2 regions of the Bacillus sp. EB106-04-04-XG123 genome follow, and region 2 is predicted to be linked to the other one. Evidence: a T-box and tRNA genes for the amino acid it is inferred to sense, from the RefSeq annotation. Region 2 holds a T-box; the other holds one or more tRNA genes.

Region 1 (3,495 bases), on a different contig from region 2:
GTCGATGGTCAGGTTGGTTGCAATGCGGTACAGCCACGTGGAAAACTTACGATTCACATCAAAGCTTTCGATATTCACATAAGCACGAATAAACGCCTCCTGCGCAATATCCTCCGCTTCATGTGCATTCCCAAGCATACGGTAGCACAGCTGATAAATTTTGTCTTTATACAGGTCTACGATGTCTGCAAATGCGTTCTGGTCGCCTTTTTTCACTTGCTTAATTCTCTTTTTAATCATTGTGTCCATAGTATATTCAACCTCTGCCTTCACCGGTCTTTATGTATACGAACCTCTTTCCAAAAGGTTTCATTCTCCTCTAAAAAATAGTGTAACAAATTTTTGACAGTGTGTTACGCTTATCAACCGGTAAAAACCTTAACATATCCTTAAATTTTCCCAAAACAAAAAAGAACGGGAACAAGTCCCGCTCTACAATAGCTTTTCACCCATTAACGATCCAATTAATGCCACAGCCGCTTCTGCTGTTTTGTTTTTCTCATCTAAAACCGGATTTACTTCAACAAATTCAGCAGACGTTAAAATACCCGCCTCCTCTAAAAGCTCCATTGCAAGATGACTCTCCCGGTAACTAATGCCGCCTGCTACCGGAGTGCCTACACCAGGGCATTCCGCTGGGTCTAGCCCGTCTAAATCAAGCGAGAGATGGACACCATCTGTTCTTTCCTTTAGATAAGCAATAGCTTCCTCCATCACCCTTGTCATCCCTAAACGATCAATTTCATGCATCGTATAGACTTTAATGCCTTTCTCTCGAATCAATGCCCGCTCTCCTTCATCTAAAGATCGAGCACCAATTATAACGACATTTTCAGGTTTCAATTTAGGTGAATAACCGCCAATGTTCGTTAAATCTGCATGCCCAAAACCGAGACTGACAGCAAGCGGCATGCCATGAATATTTCCAGAAGGAGAGGTTTCCTCCGTATTCAAATCCCCGTGTGCATCATACCAAATGACTCCTAAGTTTTCATAATGCTTGGCTACCCCAGCAAGTGTGCCAATCGCAATACTGTGATCACCACCTAAAATGAGCGGAAACGAACCTGATTGCACAATACTGTCAACCTTCTCAGCAAGCAGCTGATTCGCACCAGCATTCTCCGTTAAATTTTTCAGCTTTTCACTTGTATATAAACCTTTCTCATCATCTCTTTGTTCAACTGGAATATCTCCGAGATCCTCCACATCAAATGAGAGCGTTTCCAATTTTTCTTTTACGCCTGCACAACGAATCGCACTCGGCCCCATATCGACGCCCCTTCTCGTTTGCCCCAAGTCCATCGGAACTCCAACAATCGTGACCTTCTTTTGCTCTCCCATATGTACATCCCCTTTCCGTTCATGCTTATATTTTACTTTCTTGATGCCTTCTGACTCAACTCGACAACATTTTGAATAGTTATACATTCTCTCTGCCAACATAAAAAAAGACACCTTTTTGAAAAAGGTGTCTTAACTGGGCTAGCTGGATTCGAACCAACGCATGACGGAGTCAAAGTCCGTTGCCTTACCGCTTGGCTATAGCCCAAAAATGGTGGAGGGGGACGGATTCGAACCGCCGAACCCGGAGGGAGCGGATTTACAGTCCGCCGCGTTTAGCCACTTCGCTACCCCTCCACATATGGAATTGATAAAGAAAAAACAGTGCCGGCAAGAGGACTTGAACCCCCAACCTACTGATTACAAGTCAGTTGCTCTACCAGTTGAGCTACACCGGCATATGGTGGAGGATGACGGGCTCGAACCGCCGACCCTCTGCTTGTAAGGCAGATGCTCTCCCAGCTGAGCTAATCCTCCACATCATGGTGACCCGTACGGGATTCGAACCCGTGTTACCGCCGTGAAAGGGCGGTGTCTTAACCGCTTGACCAACGGGCCAGTTTGTCAAGTTTGTTGTTTCCGTGAAGCTGACAAAAGTTATTATATACAGGTTGTCCCCCTTTTGTAAAGGGGATTTTTATTTTTTTTATTTTCTAACTATTTACTCCCTATTTATTCAACATTTCGACTGAAATATAATTTCAATATTCAAATATAATATTGAAATTTCATATCATACTCAATATACTGAAAATGAAGAAATAAGGAGGTATGTCACATGCAGCCATCTCAACTGCGTTCTTTGACAACAGAATCAAGAAACCCCAACACAATGGGAATTTCTCAAGCAGATCCGCTTGAAATACTCCAGATGATTAATAAAGAAGATATGAAGGTCGCTCAAGCAGTCAACCTTGTACTTCCCCATGTCAAAACAGCAAGTGACTTTGCCTATGAATCCATCTCAAATGGAGGCAGACTCGTTTATTTAGGCGCCGGAACAAGCGGCAGAATTGGCGTAATGGATGCTGTCGAATGTCCCCCAACCTATAGCGTCTCACCTGATGTCATTGTAGGCATCATGGCAGGCGGAGACTCAGCTTTTTCTCAAGCTGCCGAAGATGTGGAAGATAGTGAAGAAGCCGGCAAACAGGATTTAGTACACATCCACCTGACATCAAAAGATACAGTCGTCGGAATTGCCGCAAGCGGTAGGACCCCTTATATCATCGGCGCTTTAAACTATGCAAAGTCAATTGGAGCTAAAACAGTAGCACTCAGCTGCAATGAACAAGCAGAAATTAGCGAGCTTGCAGATTGCGCCATTGAGGTCATTGTAGGACCAGAGGCCATTACTGGGTCAACAAGAATGAAAGCCGCATCCGCTCATAAAATGATTTTAAATATGCTTTCCACCTCAGTCATGGTCAGACAAGGCAAAGTATATGAAAACCTGATGGTTGATGTAAAAGTCAGCAATCATAAATTAAAAGAACGCGCCATCACCATCATTCAACATGTGACAAATGCTTCCTACGAACAAGCCGTAAAGACTCTCGAAGCAGCAGACTTAGAAGTCAAAACTGCCATCGTCATGCTCCAAACAAACACAGACAAGAAAACAGCCAAAGATTTACTGAGCAAAACGAATGGCCACATCGACAAAGCGATCTCACGTTATCAATCCTAAAGGAGGCAGAGCTCATGTCAGCAGGTGGACTTACCCTACTACACACAATCAAATCAAAGCTCCCCCAATCTGAAAAAATCATTGCAGACTATATCCTTGCCCATCCTGACAAAGTCATTAAAAGTACAGTACACGAAATCAGTCAGGCAGCCGGCGCAAGCAGCTCTGCAGTCATCCGTCTTTGTAAATCTCTCGGGCTGGATGGCTATCAAGATTTAAAAATGCGGATCGCTGGAGACTTGATGCATGACGATAAACAAGGCTACAGAGATATCGAACAAGATGAACCGCTTCAATCCATTATTCAAAAAACAGCAGGAAACTCGATTCAATCGATTAAGGACACCGCTTCTATTTTAAATGCAGATGCTTTAGAAAAGGCTGTTCAATTACTGCTGAATGCAAACCAAATTCATTTTATCGGTGTTGGTGCATCTGGCATCGTCGCAGCTGATGCCCAG
Region 2 (3,495 bases):
TCCTTCATTTAGCTGATAGTCGACCTTTAGACGATCAAGCACATTTTTTAGTGCTGTTTCGGATATTTCCCAAATGGCATCATCCCCTAAGGCTTTTTCTGGACGAGTGGATAGCTCGACGGAATACTCAAACCCAAATGTCCGATACACATGATCAACTAATTGGAAAATCCGTTTGATTTCAGCTTCGATTTGATCTTCTCTTAAAAAAATGTGAGCATCATCTTGGCAAAATGTCCTGACCCTGAACAATCCATTTAACGCTCCGCTAAATTCATGACGATGCACCTGGCCAAACTCAGCCATTCTGATCGGGAGGTCTCTGTATGAATATAAGCTGTTTTTGAACATGAGCATATGCCCTGGACAGTTCATCGGTTTTAAAGCAAAGCTTGTATGGTCTACTTCTGAGAAATACATATTTTCATGATAATGATCCCAGTGCCCTGACTTTTCCCAAAGCTCTTGGTTCATCATAAACGGTGTACTCACTTCTTCGTATTGCGCTTTTCCTCGCACTTCTCTTGAAAAGGCCATTAATTCATTTCTGACAATCTGACCTTTTGGTAAATAAAACGGCATGCCTGGTGCTTCTTCTGAAAACATAAAGAGGGATAACTGCTTCCCTAATTTCCGGTGATCACGTTTATTTGCTTCTTCCATGAAATGAAGATAATCAGCTAGATGATTTGGATGCTGAAACGCTACACCATACACTCGCTGCAAGACATCCTGATTGCTATCTCCCCGCCAATAAGCCCCTGCAACACGTGTTAGTTTAAATGACTTTAAGTACCCTGTAGAAGGTACATGCGGCCCGCGGCATAAATCTACAAATTCTCCTTGCTGATAAACTGTGATGGCTTCTTGAGAGGGTAACCCTTTTAAAATATCCAGCTTATATGGATCATGTGCAAACAGCGCTTCTGCTTCTTTGTAAGAGACCTCTTTTCTTTGGATGGGATGATTCTCATTTATGATGTTTTTCATCTCTTTTTCAATTTCTTCCAAATCCTCTACGCTTAATGTTTGATCGAGCTTCATATCATAGTAAAATCCATTTTCAATGACAGGTCCGATCCCCAGTGTGACATTGTCATATAACCTTTTCACAGCCTGGGCTAATACGTGTGCTGATGTATGGCGCAGCACTTCAACCCCTTCTTTTGAATCAAGTGTGACAATAGACAGCCCAGCATCGCTGTTTAGCTTTTCACTTAAATCAACCATTTGATCATTGACCTTTCCCGCCACTGCTTTTTTTCTTAAGCTCGGACTAATATGGGAGGCAACATCTGCAACAGTCGTACCTGCGGGAAACTCCTTTATCTTTCCATCTGGAAATTGAATCTTCACCATGTTTTCTCTCATAACTGACACACCTTTCCTATTTTTTGAAATAAAAAAAACACACCCATCCCTCATAGAGGGACGAATGTGTAATCCGTGGTTCCACCCAAATTCCCATAACGCGTATTCGCTTTATGGCTCTGGTGCCGTAACGCGGCATTGACGGTATTGGATACTGCAATTTTCCCCAATACAGCTCAAAGGTGGTAAGACAGCTTTTCTGCGTTAGGAAGATTTCAGCGTGACTTCCCTCTCTGGTAACCGATAAAAGCTGCTCATGTCCTTTTCAAAGCAATGATCCTATATGAGTGTACAAAAAAACACACCCATCCCTCATAGAGGGACGAATGTGTGATCCGTGGTTCCACCCAAATTCCCATAATGCGTATTCGCTTTATGGCTCTGGTGCCGTAACGTGGCGTAGACGATATTGGATACTGTAATTTCCCCAATACAGCTCAAAGGTGGTAAGACAACTTTTCTGTGTTAGGAAGATTTCAGCGTGACTTCCCTCTCTGATAACCAGTAAAAATGGCTCATGTCCTTTTCTTCGCTTTTAATTTCTCCATATCTTACATGATGATGATGGATGATGTAAAGGATTATTTTGTGAAGAGCTTTTGAAATTCATTCTTTAAATGTAATATTGTGTGTATTCACTTGGGCTATATTCAATTTGAAACGCAGGTGATAAGGCCCGTTTCACTTCTTCAGTGATTCTCTCTCCTTCTTGATTGAATTTCTTTTCCATGTCTACACCATTTGGCTGCAAATCATCGGTTTCTTCGTCAAACCAGCGGCCATACTGTATATTCCAATTCCATAACTTTGAGAAAAGGGTATCACTCATTGGTACATCATCTCTTTCTAAATGACATTGACAATGCCCGCAATGAAAAGGTTCACCACCGTAATCTCCTTCAATTTTCACAAAAGGATGATCCTTAAACTCTCGACAGCACACCCATTTTTTGAAGTTCTGACCGAACTCTGTCAGTTTAATCGAGTAATAACGCATGGAAGTTCGTTTTCCTTTCATGTCAAACATCCCTTGATCAATTAATGTCTTCAATCGATATTCAATAAAATCATCACCGATATACTGATCTAAATGACCAATGACTTCTCCTATTAAGCGTGGAGTGACGATATACTCCTCTTCTGGCGCGGACTGATGAAGCCGCTTAGCCATTTTCACTAAATAAGCATCAAATTCATCTTCTGGTACGCTGATCATTTGTCCTTTTTGCCATATCCGAAGCGTATCATTTTCTTTAGCAAATGAAAGCCATTCGTTTTGTAATCTTTCTCTCTCTTCTTTTGTCACTATGTGACTATGCTCTTTACTCTCATACAAAATTTTAAATTTTTCAGATGTGATTTCTCCGGAATCTCGAAGGATCATTCTTCTTGTATTCGTATTGAACAGCTGATCAAATGCTGTCGTTGTATTGATTACTGACAATTCAACCCTTTTTTCTTTTAATAAATAGACGGCATATCTCAAGCCAATTTGCTCATGTGCATTACTGCCTGTCCAGATGAGTATACGACTGCCAGCTTTTATTTCTTTTATTTGCTGAAGCATTCTATGCTGATCGTTGACCATGTCATCAAAATAGCCAAATTCATTTGACATCACGTTACGCAGCCACTCTATACGGTTCGCTTGTCCTTCATGTTCGTGTAAATGTAGAAGTGGCCCAATTGAATAAATATCATCAAAAGAGATGACATCATCTATTTGATCTTGCTTCATTTCACGTATTGCTTGTTTTAAACTACCGGCAGCTGCCGCCCCAAATATGATATGTATCATCATCCGTCTCCCTTTATCTTACAGTTTATTTCATCTTCACCTATTCATGGTTCTTGCGTCAATTCTATTGAGTCAATTTCATTCAAAAGTATGACGAGGAGATGATTAGATCTTTACAGAAGTAATCATGGCAGAACAGTGGTAGCTAGACTTTTACGAAAAACGAAAAGCCCCACGAAATGGGGCTATTTGCGTACAACTCTCTGAGACTTTCTTTCCAATTGATTTATTGATAGAAATCTCCTCATAAAAGGAATGTAGATCATGCTCTAATTCACAAATCCCCCTTCACAATCGTTCTCTTAGCTTTTTTAACAATCCTGCTT

The links. A T-box is a leader RNA that pairs with one kind of tRNA and senses whether it is charged. The one in region 2 lies ahead of thrS (threonine--tRNA ligase), so its partner is inferred to be a tRNA-Thr.
Region 1: it encodes a tRNA-Thr, which carries the amino acid that the T-box ahead of thrS (threonine--tRNA ligase) is inferred to sense. The anticodon was not compared.

What each region holds. Positions count from the first base shown of each region.
Region 1 is NZ_JBYTDZ010000004.1:9,494-12,988, reverse strand. It holds gene sigW (RNA polymerase sigma factor SigW) at 1-249, opposite strand, end outside; gene rocF (arginase) at 433-1,344, opposite strand; tRNA gene AC3WTB_RS13085 (tRNA-Gln) at 1,481-1,552, opposite strand; tRNA gene AC3WTB_RS13080 (tRNA-Tyr) at 1,557-1,641, opposite strand; tRNA gene AC3WTB_RS13075 (tRNA-Thr) at 1,670-1,742, opposite strand; tRNA gene AC3WTB_RS13070 (tRNA-Val) at 1,746-1,821, opposite strand; tRNA gene AC3WTB_RS13065 (tRNA-Glu) at 1,828-1,902, opposite strand; gene murQ (N-acetylmuramic acid 6-phosphate etherase) at 2,123-3,034, shown strand; gene AC3WTB_RS13055 (MurR/RpiR family transcriptional regulator) at 3,049-3,495, shown strand, end outside.
Region 2 is NZ_JBYTDZ010000006.1:62,438-65,932, forward strand. It holds gene thrS (threonine--tRNA ligase) at 1-1,371, opposite strand, end outside; T-box leader at 1,425-1,649, opposite strand; T-box leader at 1,687-1,910, opposite strand; gene AC3WTB_RS17330 (DUF1835 domain-containing protein) at 1,985-3,169, opposite strand; gene AC3WTB_RS17335 (DNA alkylation repair protein) at 3,444-3,495, opposite strand, start outside.